Sphingobium yanoikuyae: one gene and its partners. The protein of the gene in region 1 interacts with the protein of each later gene in a pairwise test. Links are inferred from orthologs where the notes say so. Each region holds a gene or a part of one and is shown in the gene's direction. Other genes may lie near its edges. The genes, in order: HH800_RS04720, dnaQ and dnaE.

Region 1 (3,614 bases):
CAATCCCAAGGAGATCGAGGAGGAGACCGGCGGGCGCATGGGCATCGCGCTGGTCGATCGCGACGGCGCGCTGATCCTGGGTTTCAACCGCGATGATCGCTTTGCCATGTGCTCGACCTTCAAGGCACCGCTGGCGGCTGCTGTGCTGATCGGCGCGCAGGGCGGCAAGTTCGGGCTGGAGGGGGAGATACCCTTCACCAAGGATGATATTCTCGATTACGCGCCGGTGGTGAAGAAGAACAAGAAGCGCGGCCGCATGTCGATGGCCGAACTGGCCGAGGCGGCAGTCGAAGTGAGCGACAACAGCGCCGCCAACCTGTTGCTGCCGATGCTGGGCGGGCCGGAGGGGCTGACCTCTTTCATCCGTGCCCATGGCGACAAGATCACGCGGCTCGACCGTATCGAACCCGAGTTGAACGAGAATATTGCGGGCGATCCGCGCGACACGACCAGTCCGGCGGCGATGGCCGGGCTGATGGGACGGTTGTTGTTCCGCGACATGGCTGCGGCCGATGCCGACAGGCTGCGCGGCTGGCTGAATGCCAGCACCACCGGCGACAAAAGGATCAAGGCGGGCCTGCCCGAAGGCTGGACGTCGGGCAGCAAGACCGGCAGCTGCGGCACCGCCTATAATGACGTCGCGCTGGTGAAGTCGCCCGCGGGCGAGGAATATATATTGGCCATCTATCTCGACCGGCCGACCGTGGACGACAAGAAGGCCGAGGCAGCGATCGCCGAGGCCGCCCATTCGGCGCTGGAATTCGTCAGCAAGGCGCAGAAGAGCGGGCTGAACTAGGCTTATGGCATGGCAAGGGCATGGAAGCCCTTGCCTTCCTGTCATGAGTTCGCCATATGCCCGGCCGGGAGTCGGGCGGACGTAGTCGTCGCCAACCTGGTCAGGTCCTGACGGAAGCAGCCACAACGATTTTTCTGCGGGTCGTTCCGGCTCCCACCTTTCCGCACAGCATCATCTCTTCGCAAGGTCCGAACGGGCTTCGACAAGCCGCATCTGAACGGTTAGGAAACAGGCATGTCCGATTCCCCTCAGCCCTATCGCGTGCTTGCGCGCAAATATCGTCCGCGCAACTTTCGCGAGCTGATCGGGCAGGACGCCATGGTCCAGACGCTGGGCAATGCGATCCGGCGCGGCCGCCTCGCCCATGCCTTTCTGATGACCGGCGTGCGCGGAGTCGGCAAGACGTCGACCGCGCGGCTGATCGCCAAGGCGCTGAACTGCATCGGCCCGGGTGGGCAGGGCGGGCCGACGATCGACCCGTGCGGCGTGTGCGAACCCTGCATGGCGATTGCCGAGGGGCGGCATATCGACGTGGTCGAAATGGATGCCGCCAGCCATACCGGCGTCGACGACGTGCGCGAGATCATCGAGGCGGTGCGCTATGCCGCTGTGTCGGCGCGCTACAAGATCTACATCATCGACGAAGTCCATATGCTCTCGAAGAACGCGTTCAACGCGCTTCTCAAGACCTTGGAGGAGCCGCCGGCCCATGTGAAATTCCTGTTCGCCACGACCGAGGTGAACAAGGTGCCGGTGACGGTGCTGTCGCGCTGCCAGCGGTTTGACCTGCGTCGCATCCCGGCCGAGATGCTGGCCGGCCATTTCGCCCATGTGGTCGAGGCCGAACAGGTCGCGGCCGAGCCCGATGCGCTATCGCTGATCGCGCAGGCGGCCGAGGGCTCCGCCCGTGACGGCCTGTCGATTCTGGACCAGGCGATCGCCCATGCCGAAATGGGCGAGGGCGAGCCGATGGTTACGGCGGCGCAGGTGCGCGAGATGCTGGGCCTGTCGGATCGCGGCTCGACGCGCCGGCTGCTCGGCCTGCTGCTGGAGGGCGATACCGCCGCGCTGCTGGGCGGGGTGCGCGATCAATATGCGCTGGGGGTCGAGCCGCTGTCGCTGATGCGCGGCCTGCTGGAGCTGGTGCATGCGGTCACGCTGGTGAAGGCCGGGCGCGACATTGCGACGCCGGGCCAGTCCGACGAGGAACGCGGCGCGCTGGCCGACTGGGCGTCGCAGATCGGCTTTGGCCCGCTGCATCGGCTGTGGCAGCTGATGCTGAAGGGCCATGACGAGGTGGCGACCGCCGCCCTGCCGATCGAGGCGTGCGAGATGGCGTTGCTGCGCGTGATGCATGCCGCGACCATGCCCGATCCCAGCGACCTTGCCCGGATGCTGCAGGGCGGGGTGCCGATGGCCGCGCCGGCGATGCCGGGCCAGGCGCCGGCCGCCGCCGCCGCGCCCGCGCCGGAACCCGCGTCCAGCCTGCCCGCCACCTTCGAGGATCTGATCGAAGCCTTCTGGCAGAAGAGCAAGGGGCATCTGGCGCAGGAAATGCATGATTGCGTGGGGATCATCCGCTATGATCCGCCGATGCTGGAGTATCGCGGCACGGCCAGCCTGTCGCCCGACTTCGCCACCCGGATCATCCCGGCGCTGCGCGAGGTGACCGGCGTCGCCTGGACGGTGACGCAGGGCGAGGGGGAGGCCAAGCCGACCCTGCTGGCCAATGAACAGCGCCAGCTGGCCGACAGTCGCGCCGCAATTTTAGAAACCCCGGTGGTCAAGGCGGCAATGGACGCCTTCCCCGATGCCGAGCTGGTCCATTCGGACGAGCCGGAACAATGGAGTGCCGAAGCATGAAGGATCTGAACGAAATATTGGGGATGGCCAGCCGCGTGCAGGAAGAGCTGCAGCGCGCGCAGGACAATCTGGACAAGCTGGAAGTCGAGGGCGCGGCCGGTGGCGGCCTAGTCAAGGTGAAGGCGTCGGCCAAGGGCCGCATCCTGGGCGTGTCGATCGACGACAGCCTGCTGGCACCGTCGGAAAAGCAGATGCTGGAAGACCTTATCACCGCCGCGTTCAACGATGCGCGCAAGAAGGCGGACGAGGTCAGCAACACCGAAATGGGCAAGATGACCGCCGGCCTGCCGCTGCCGCCGGGCTTCAAGCTGCCCTTCTGAGCCGGCGCGCATTGCCGTTCCGGGGCTGCCGCTGGCGGATAAGCCCTTGTTCATCGTTGCAGCAATATGGTGATCGCTGATTGATTGACGCGACGGGCATCCCCATAAAGGCGATGAACCGCATGACGGGCCGCAAGTCCGGCCCTGGAGAGTGAATGACTACGCAATATCCCCTTCTGCCGCTGCGCGACATCGTCGTCTTCCCGCAGATGATCGTCCCGCTCTTCGTCGGTCGCGACAAGAGCGTCGCCGCGCTGGAAGCGGCGATGGAGGGCAATAAGGAAATCTTCCTGGTGTCCCAGCTCGACCCGGCCGAGGATGATCCGGGCAAGGACGCGCTGTATGACACCGGCGTGGTGTCGGTGGTGCTGCAACTGCTCAAGCTGCCCGACGGCACGGTGCGCGTGCTGGTCGAGGGCAAGCATCGCGCCCAGCTGGCCGATCTGGCGCCGGCCGAGGCGGGCTATCTGGTCGCCGAGGTCGCGCCGGTCGAGGAGATCGTCGCCGAAGGTCCGGAAGCCGCTGCGCTGATGCGCTCGGTGGCCGAGCAGTTCGAGAATTACGCCAAGCTCAACAAGAAGCTGCCGGCCGAAACGCCGGTGCAGCTGCGCGAGATCGACGATGCCGGTCGCCTC
Region 2 (3,479 bases), 3.5 Mb from region 1 along the record:
CACGATCATGGCGCGCGACCCGGCCAAGGGACAGGCGCTGCTCGACCGGGCCGGGGTGAAGGGCAAGGTGATCGGCATGACGGATGCGCTGCCGGCCGCCGACCTGCTGGTCAACAGCACGTCGCTGGGCATGGTCGGCCAGCCGGCGCTGGATCTGGACCTGTCGCCGCTGCCGGCGAGTGCGACCGTCTATGACATCGTCTATGCGCCGCTGGAGACGGGCTTGCTGAAGGCGGCGCGCGACCGGGGCCTCAAGACGCTGGACGGGCTGGAAATGCTGATCGGCCAGGCGGCGCTGGCGTTCGACATCTTCTTCGATGCGGAGGCACCGCGCGAACTGGACGCGGAACTGCGCGCCCTGCTCACGGCGGCGGACTGAACGGCGACGGGGTGAAGATCTACGGCCTCACCGGCTCGATCGGCATGGGCAAGTCGGCGGTTGCAGCGATGTTTCGCCGCGAGGGCGTGCCGGTGTTCGATGCCGATGCCGAGGTGCATCGGCTGCAGGGGCCGGGCGGCCGGCTGATCCCGGCGATCGAAGCGCGTTTTCCCGGCACCACTGGGCCGCAGGGCGTTGACCGGACGAAGCTGGGCGCAGCGGTGTTCGGTCATCCCGCCGAATTGAAGGCGCTGGAGGCGATCGTCCATCCCGCCGTGGGCGAGTCGCGTCGGCGATTCCTCAAACGCCATCGGTCGCGCAAATTCGTGATTCTGGACGTGCCTCTGTTGTTCGAGACGGGTGGCCACCGGCGCATGGCGGGGATCATCGTCGTCAGTGCGCCCGCCTGGAAACAGCGGCGGCGGGTGCTGGCCCGGCCGGGCATGACGGTGGCAAAATTTCGTAGAATCCTGCACTTGCAGCTGCCCGATGCTGAAAAGCGGCTAAGGGCAGACTATATCATCAACACGGGTACGACATTTGCCGCAACCCGAGCACAGGTCAGGCGTCTGGTCGCTTGCCTTGGCGCCCGGACAGGCAGATAAGTAGAGTCATAGAGAGTCGGTTCAAAAGGGCGATGCGCGAGATCATTTTCGACACCGAAACGACGGGATTTGATCCGGCATCCGGCGATCGGCTGGTCGAAATCGGGTGCATAGAGCTTATCAATCGCGTGCCGACCGGCCGCACCTTCCACGCTTATTATAATCCACAGCGCGACATGCCCTCCGCCGCCGAGGCGGTGCATGGCCTGTCGAGCCAGTTCCTGTCGGACAAGCCGTTGTTCCGCGAGGGCGTGGCTGAACTGATGGATTTTCTGGAGGACAGCCCGCTGGTCGCGCACAATGCGCGCTTCGACTTCGGATTCCTCAATCACGAATTGAAGCTGTGCGCGCGCGACGCCGTGTCGATGGACCGGATGATCGACACGGTCGCGATTGCCCGCACCCTGCATCCCGGCGCCAAGCACAGCCTGGACGCGCTCTGCACCCGTTACGGCATCGACCGCAGCCATCGCGTCAAGCATGGCGCGCTGCTCGACGCCGAACTGCTGGCGCAGCTCTATGTCGAATTGACCGGCGGCCGTCAGATCGGCCTGGGTCTTGCACAGGAGGAAGAGAAAGAGATCGTCAGGGTGGAACTGACGGAAACCGCCGTTGTTCGCCCTGTTCGTCCCGCGCGCGTCTTCACGGCGAGCGCGGAGGAGCTGGAGAGGCATGCCGCTTTCGTCGCGAAGCTGGATAAGCCGCTCTGGCTCGAGGAGGCGCCGCCGGCCTGAACCTGCCGGCGTTTGCCACGTGCCAACCGGGCCGCTGATCCGGCGTCCCGGCAAGAATAAGGAGAAGGCATATGGATATCCGTGTTTCCGGGCATCAGGTCGAGACGGGCGAAGCGCTCAAGCAGCACGTCAGCGACCGGCTGGAAGCGATAGCCGAGAAATATTTCTCCCGCACGATTTCCGCCCAGGTGACCTTCCGACCGGCCCCGCATGGCGCCTTCCATTGTGATATCGTCTGCCATGTGATGACCGGCCTGATCCTGAAGGGCGCCGGCGAGGCGCAGGAGGCGCATCCCGCCTTCGACCAGGCATCGGACCGGATCGAGAAGCAGCTGCGCCGCTATATGCGCCGCCTGAAGGATCGCAGCATCCAGGCCGCCGCTGCCGAGGCGCAGCGCGCCAATGGCTATAGCGTCGATGATATCGACGGCGCGGGCTATACCATCTTCGCCGGTGCCGCCGACGAGGAGGCCGAAGTGGCCGATGCTCCCCTGATCGTCGCCGAAACGCGGGTCGATATTCCCGAGGCCAGCGTGTCCGACGCGGTGATGATGCTGGACCTGCGCAACACCAATGCGCTGCTGTTCCTCAATGCCGGGACGTCGGCCTATAATATGGTCTATCGCCGTCAGGACGGCACGATCGGTTGGGTCGAGCCGCGCGGCTGACCCCCTGCCAAGCCGGGCCGCCTGTTGACCTCCGGGTGCAGGCGGCCTATGGGGCCGGGCTTTAGTTTCTCCGAGCAACGCGCATTTTTTTCGACAGGCTGGGCGCGCCTCGGCTGCCCCCGGAAGTAAAATGGTGCATTTCAACGATATTGTCTCGCCGGACGCGCTGGCCACCGAGGTGACGGTGAACGGCAAGAAGATGCTGTTCCAGAAGATCGCGGCTCTGGCGGCGCAATCCTATGGCGTCGATGCCGAAGCGGCCGCCGACGCGCTGCTGGAGCGCGAGCGTCTGGGCTCCACCGGCTTCGGTGGCGGCGTTGCCATTCCTCATGCCAAGCTGCCGGGCCTCGACCGCATGTGCGGCGTGGTCGTGCTGCTCGATCCGCCGGCGCCGTTCGACGCGGTCGATGATGCGCCGGTCGATGTCGTGTTCGCGCTGCTTTCGCCGCAGGACAGCGGTGCCGAGCATTTGAAGACGCTGGCGCGTGTATCGCGCTATCTGCGCGATGAGGCGCAGGTGACGCGCCTGCGCGGTGCCAAGTCGGCCGAGGCGCTGCACGCGCTGCTGGCCGGTGGTGAGGCGCGTGACGCCGCCTGAGGCCGCCGCGCTTGCCAGTGGCGAGGCGGCGCATTTTCGCGCGCTGGAGCATCTCTATAACAGCGCGCCGATCAACGACCTGTTCCTGTCGAACCTGCGCGTGCCGGAACCCGGCCGGTCGGTGATCGATTTCGAGGTCGACGAGCGGCATTTCCATGCCGCCGGCGCGGTGCATGGCACCGTCTATTTCAAGATGCTGGACGATGCGGCCTTCTATGCCGCCAACAGCCTGGTCAGCGATCGTTTCCTGCTGACCACTGCCTTCAACCTGCTGTTTACCCGGCCGATCGGCCCCGGAAAGCTGCGCGCCGAGGGACGTTGGATCAGCGGCAAGCGCCGCGTCTATGTCGCCGAGGCGAGCATTCTCGATTCGGACGGGGAAGAAGTGGGCCGGGGCACCGGCACCTTCATGCGATCGCAGATTCCGCTGTCATCGCTGCCGGGATATCATGGCTGAGGAGAGTCCGGCCGCGCGGCTGACCAGCGCGATGCTGG
Region 3 (4,843 bases), 1.8 Mb from region 1 along the record:
GCAGCACATCGGGCGCGATCGCGGCGGAGCGGCCGTTCTTGGTCGCTTCCTCCATCCGCTTGGCGGCCTGTTCCATCTGCTTGGTGGCGGCGTCCATCTTGTCGACGTCGATCTTGCCGATGCCCGGCACCATGATGTCGGCGCTGATATCGTCCGGGTCGGTATGGCCACCCAGCAGGCCGCTGAACGGCATGGCGAGCAGGCTGGCGAGGATGAAGAGCAGCGCGCCCGCGACCATGGTGACGATGGTGTAGGGCAGCGCCTTCTGCTCTGGCACCTTCATCAGGCGCGGCAGGCCGAGATAGAGGAGGTAGAGGCTGTAAAGTCCGAGCAGGCCGAGCATGCCAAGGCCCGGCAGCAGCGAGAAGATGTCGGCCAGCCAGCCAGCGGTCGCCGAATAGGCGGAAATCTTGAACGCCTTCAGCTTGTCACGCTGGCCGCCGAAGCTGGGGGCGAGGAAGTTGATGATGATCGCCAGCACGGCGAGGCCGATCAGCGACAGGACATAATGGGCGATGGCCATGCCGATCGCGCCGATCAGCGGCGGGCGCCAGGTAATGCCGAACAGGCCATGGCCAAAGACCTGTCCGCCGATCAGGGTCGCGAGCGGCGGGATCGCCGCCAGGATCATGGCATAGCCGGTATAGATACTGCCGATGCTGGCCGGTTCGGCCTCGATCACCGGCCATTCGTCCCTGGGGCGCAGGATGATCGCCTTGGCCCGGTCGGCGATGCCGGGCGGGGTGGAAACCGGGTTGCTGTCCGACATGACCGTTCTCCCTGTTCTCTGGCCTATCCTCTGGCCCGTTCTTTGGGCGCGATAGGATCAGCAAGCGCAGCCCTTGGCAAGCGACAAGTGGTGATCTTGTCCACAGCTTTTCGCCGGGCGGGACTGGCGCGCGGGCGCGGGCGTCGTTAGATTGCCGCGATGTCTCATTCCGCCTTCGTACCGCTGCGCATCTTTTCGTCCTTCACCATGCTCGAAGGGGCGATCGACCCCAAGAAGATCGCTAAGCAGGCCAAGGCCCTGGGTTTTCCGGCGGCGGCGATCACCGACCGCAACGGCCTTTATGGTTCGATGGCCTTTTCCGACGGCTGCAAGGGCGAGGGCGTGCAGCCGATCGTCGGCGCCATGCTGGGCGTGGTGCGGCCGGGTCGGCCATCCAACGCGCCGGCGGTGCATGACTGGATCGCCCTCTATGCGCAGGATGCGGGCGGCTATGACAATATCTGCGCGCTGGTGTCGATGGCGCATCTCGACCGGCCGCTGGAGGAAGTGCCGCATGTCACGCTCGACATGCTGGAGGGGCGGACCGATGGCGTGATCGCGCTGACCGCCGGCGGGGAGGGGGCGATCGCCCGCCTGTTCGCCGAGGATCAGCCCGACGCTGCGCTGGCCTATGCCGACCGGTTGCAGGCGCTGTTCCCCGATCGGCTCTATGTCGAGATTTGCCGCCGGCTGGACCCGGTCGAGGGCAAGGCGGAGCCGCAACTGCTCGACCTGGCCTATGACCGCAATCTGCCGCTGGTCGCGACCAACCCGACCTGCTTTGCCGAGCCGGAATTCCACGCGGCGCATGACGTGATGCTGTGCATCGCCGATGGCGCCTATGTCGAGACGCCCGACCGTCGCACCAGCTCGCCCGACGCCTGGATGAAGCCGGCGGCGGAGATGAAGCGGCTGTTCGAGGATCTGCCCGAGGCGCTGGCCAACACGCTGGTCGTGGCCCAGCGCTGCGCGGTGATGGCGCCCAAGCGCAAGCCGATCCTGCCGAGTCTGGCCGGCGATATCGAGGGCGAGGGCATCATGCTGCGCGACCAGTCGATCGCGGGGCTGGAGGCCCGGCTGGAGAAGGCCGGGATCATCGCGGACGAGGCGCGCCAACCCTATTTCGAACGGTTGAAGTTCGAAATGGACATCATCATCCAGATGGGGTTCCCCGGCTACTTCCTGATCGTGGCCGACTTCATCAAATGGGCCAAGGATCATGATATTCCGGTGGGGCCGGGCCGTGGTTCGGGCGCCGGGTCGCTGGTCGCCTGGGCGCTGACCATCACCGATCTCGATCCGTTGCAACTGGGCCTGCTGTTCGAGCGCTTCCTGAACCCGGAACGCGTCTCCATGCCCGACTTCGATATCGACTTCTGCGAAACGCGGCGCGGCGAGGTGATCCGCTACGTGCAGCAGAAATATGGCAGCGATCATGTCGCCCAGATCATCACCTTCGGTAAGCTCAAGGCCCGCGCCGTGCTGAAGGATACCGGCCGCGTGATGCAGATGAGCTATGGCCAGGTCGATCGCCTCGCCAAGCTGGTGCCCAACCATCCGACCGATCCCTGGACGCTGGAGCGATCGCTGAACGGCGTTGCCGAGTTCAAGGCGGAATATGACAATGACAATCAGGTCAAGCGCCTGATCGACTATGCGATGAAGCTGGAGGGCTTTCCGCGCCACAGCTCCACCCACGCGGCCGGCGTGGTGATCGGCGACCGGCCGCTGAGCCAGTTGGTTCCGCTCTATCGCGATCCGCGATCCGACATGCCGGTGACCCAGTTCGACATGAAGTTCGTCGAGGGTGCGGGCCTGGTGAAGTTCGACTTTCTCGGCCTCAAGACGCTGTCTGTGCTGCAGAAGGCAGTGCAACTGCTCAAGGGGCGCGGCGTCACGGTCGATCTCGACACGCTCGCCTGGGACGATGCCAAGGTCTATGAACTGCTCCAGCGCGGCGACACGGTCGGCGTGTTCCAGCTGGAATCCGAAGGCATGCGCAAGACGCTGGCCGCCGTGCGCCCGACCAATTTCGGCGACATCATCGCGCTGGTGTCGCTCTATCGTCCCGGCCCGATGGACAATATCCCGATGTTCGGGCGCCGCAAGAACGGCCAGGAAGAGATTGAATATCCGCACATCCTGCTGAAGCCGATCCTCGAAGAAACCTATGGCATCTTCGTCTATCAGGAGCAGGTGATGCAGGCCGCGCAGATCCTGGCCGGCTACTCGCTTGGCGACGCCGACCTTCTGCGCCGCGCCATGGGCAAGAAGGTGAAGGCGGAGATGGACGCGCAGCGATCGCGCTTCGTCGAGGGCTGTGCCAAGAGCGACATCAAGCCGGCCAAGGCGAACGAGCTGTTCGACTTGATCGACAAGTTCGCCGGCTATGGCTTCAACAAGTCGCACGCCGCCGCCTACGCGCTGCTCGCCTATCAGACCGCCTGGCTGAAGGCCCATTATCCGGCGGAATTCTATGCCGGGTCGATGGCCTTCGATATCCATCTGACCGAAAAGCTGACCGTCTTCGTCGACGACATGCGGCGCATGGGCATGACCTGCCTGCCGCCAGACCTCAACCAGAGCGAGGCCGACTTCACCGTCGAGGCGGTGCCGTTCGAGGGGGATGACCCGCGCCTGGGCTTTGCCGTGCGCTATGCGCTGGGCGGCCTCAAGGGCGTGGGCGAGAAGGCGATGGAGCAGCTGGTTGCCGAGCGCGAAGCCAATGGTCCGTTCAAGCATCTGGATGATCTGGCCGACCGGATCGAGCCGCGCCTGCTCAACCGGCGCCAGCTCGAAAGCCTGGCCGCGGCCGGTGCGTTCGACACCATCCATGCCGATCGGGCCGGGGTGCATGCGGCGGCCGAAACCCTGTTGAGCGTCGCGGCAAGCGCGGCGCAGGCGCGCGAGAGCGGGCAGGGCGGCCTGTTCGGCGATGTCGAGACGGCCCATGCCGACGTCCGCATCCCGCCGCATCAGGCCTGGACCGTGTCGGACCGGATGGCGCAGGAAAAGGAGGCGTTCGGCTTCTATTTCTCGGCCCATCCGGTCGACCGCTTCCGCCATCTGGCCGATGCGCGCGGCGCGAAAAGCTATGGCGAAATCTGTTCCCAGCCAATGGGCATGCCCAATGCCGAAGGACGGGTGATGGGCATCATGGCGGCGATGGTCGAGGATGTTCGCTGGCGCGAGACGCGGCGGGGTGCGCGCTATGCCAACGCCACCTTCTCCGACCAGAGCGGCCAGTTCCAGGCGAGCTGTTTCGACGAGGATGCCTGCAAGCAGATCGAGGAACTGGCGCGCGAGGGCGATTGCGCGCTGCTGCATGTCGAGCTGGATCGCCTGCCGGGCGAGGAAACGCCGCGCGTCACCGTGCGCCGGATGGAGCCGTTCCGCGAGATCGCCAACGTGTCGCGCATGGAGCTGGTGCTGGACATCGAGATGGTCGAGGCCGTCGCCAAGCTGGCCGCGATCCTGTCCGGCAGCCGGGGCGGGCGGTGCGAGGTGTTCGTGCGGGCGCCGATCGGCGATGGCAAGGCGGCCCGCGTCTTCCTGGGCGACGACTTCACGCTGGGCGCCGATCAGGTCGACGCGATCAGCGGCATTGCCGGGCTGACCGTCCATAATCTGGCGCGGATGGAGGCGAAGTCGGACGGCTATCGCACCCGCCATCGCCGATCGGCCATGCGGCTGGTCGGCTGACCCCGCCCGTTTTCCCAGTCCGAGGAGAAATCTGTGTCCGAAGCGACCCTGGCCCTGGTCCATGCCTATTATGACGCCTTCAACCGGCAGGATGCCGAGGGGATGCTGGCGCTGCTGGCCGACGATGTGCGGCATGAGCCGAGCCAGGGCGCGGCCCGTATCGGCAAGGCAGCCTTCGCCGATTTCCTGGCCCATATGAACATTTGCTATGCCGAGACGGTGATCGATCCGATCGTGCTCGCGAACGCGGAAGGGACGCGGGCGGCGGCCGAGTTCATGCTGGATGGCCGCTATCTGATGACCGACGAAGGCCTGCCGCCGGCCGTCGGCCAGACCTATCATCTGCGCGTCGGCGCCTTCTTTGATATCGGC

Evidence for each region.
Region 2: the proteins of HH800_RS04720 (region 1) and dnaQ interact in binary tests that used the Escherichia coli proteins (3 or more experiments, as listed by UniProt). The link is inferred for Sphingobium yanoikuyae from one-to-one orthologs.
Region 3: the proteins of HH800_RS04720 (region 1) and dnaE interact in binary tests that used the Escherichia coli proteins (3 or more experiments, as listed by UniProt). The link is inferred for Sphingobium yanoikuyae from one-to-one orthologs.

The regions. Positions count from the first base shown.
Region 1 is NZ_CP053021.1:899,547-903,160, forward strand. The notes cover bases 493-3,344. They hold HH800_RS04720 (DNA polymerase III subunit gamma/tau), read left to right. Parts: upstream 493-1,030; coding sequence 1,031-2,659; downstream 2,660-3,344. Other genes in these bases: blaSGM (SGM family class A beta-lactamase), read left to right, coding at 493-796; HH800_RS04725 (YbaB/EbfC family nucleoid-associated protein), read left to right, coding at 2,656-2,979; lon (endopeptidase La), read left to right, coding at 3,135-3,344. In the rest of the region: more of blaSGM, read left to right, coding at 1-492; more of lon, read left to right, coding at 3,345-3,614. UniProt on the Escherichia coli protein: Part of the beta sliding clamp loading complex, which hydrolyzes ATP to load the beta clamp onto primed DNA to form the DNA replication pre-initiation complex.
Region 2 is NZ_CP053021.1:4,356,374-4,359,852, reverse strand. Bases 151-2,867 are described here. They hold dnaQ (DNA polymerase III subunit epsilon), read left to right. Parts: upstream 151-1,016; coding sequence 1,017-1,718; downstream 1,719-2,867. Other genes in these bases: HH800_RS21025 (PTS sugar transporter subunit IIA), read left to right, coding at 2,517-2,867; hpf (ribosome hibernation-promoting factor, HPF/YfiA family), read left to right, coding at 1,790-2,386; coaE (dephospho-CoA kinase), read left to right, coding at 391-984; aroE (shikimate dehydrogenase), read left to right, coding at 151-379. Also shown: more of aroE, read left to right, coding at 1-150; more of HH800_RS21025, read left to right, coding at 2,868-2,984; HH800_RS21020 (PaaI family thioesterase), read left to right, coding at 2,971-3,441; HH800_RS21015 (DUF1491 family protein), read left to right, coding at 3,434-3,479. UniProt on the Escherichia coli protein: DNA polymerase III is a complex, multichain enzyme responsible for most of the replicative synthesis in bacteria. The epsilon subunit contain the editing function and is a proofreading 3'-5' exonuclease.
Region 3 is NZ_CP053021.1:2,672,181-2,677,023, reverse strand. The notes cover bases 591-4,671. They hold dnaE (DNA polymerase III subunit alpha), read left to right. Parts: upstream 591-928; coding sequence 929-4,471; downstream 4,472-4,671. Other genes in these bases: HH800_RS13105 (ketosteroid isomerase-related protein), read left to right, coding at 4,505-4,671; HH800_RS13115 (Yip1 family protein), read right to left, coding at 591-769. In the rest of the region: more of HH800_RS13115, read right to left, coding at 1-590; more of HH800_RS13105, read left to right, coding at 4,672-4,843. UniProt on the Escherichia coli protein: DNA polymerase III is a complex, multichain enzyme responsible for most of the replicative synthesis in bacteria. This DNA polymerase also exhibits 3' to 5' exonuclease activity. The alpha chain is the DNA polymerase catalytic subunit.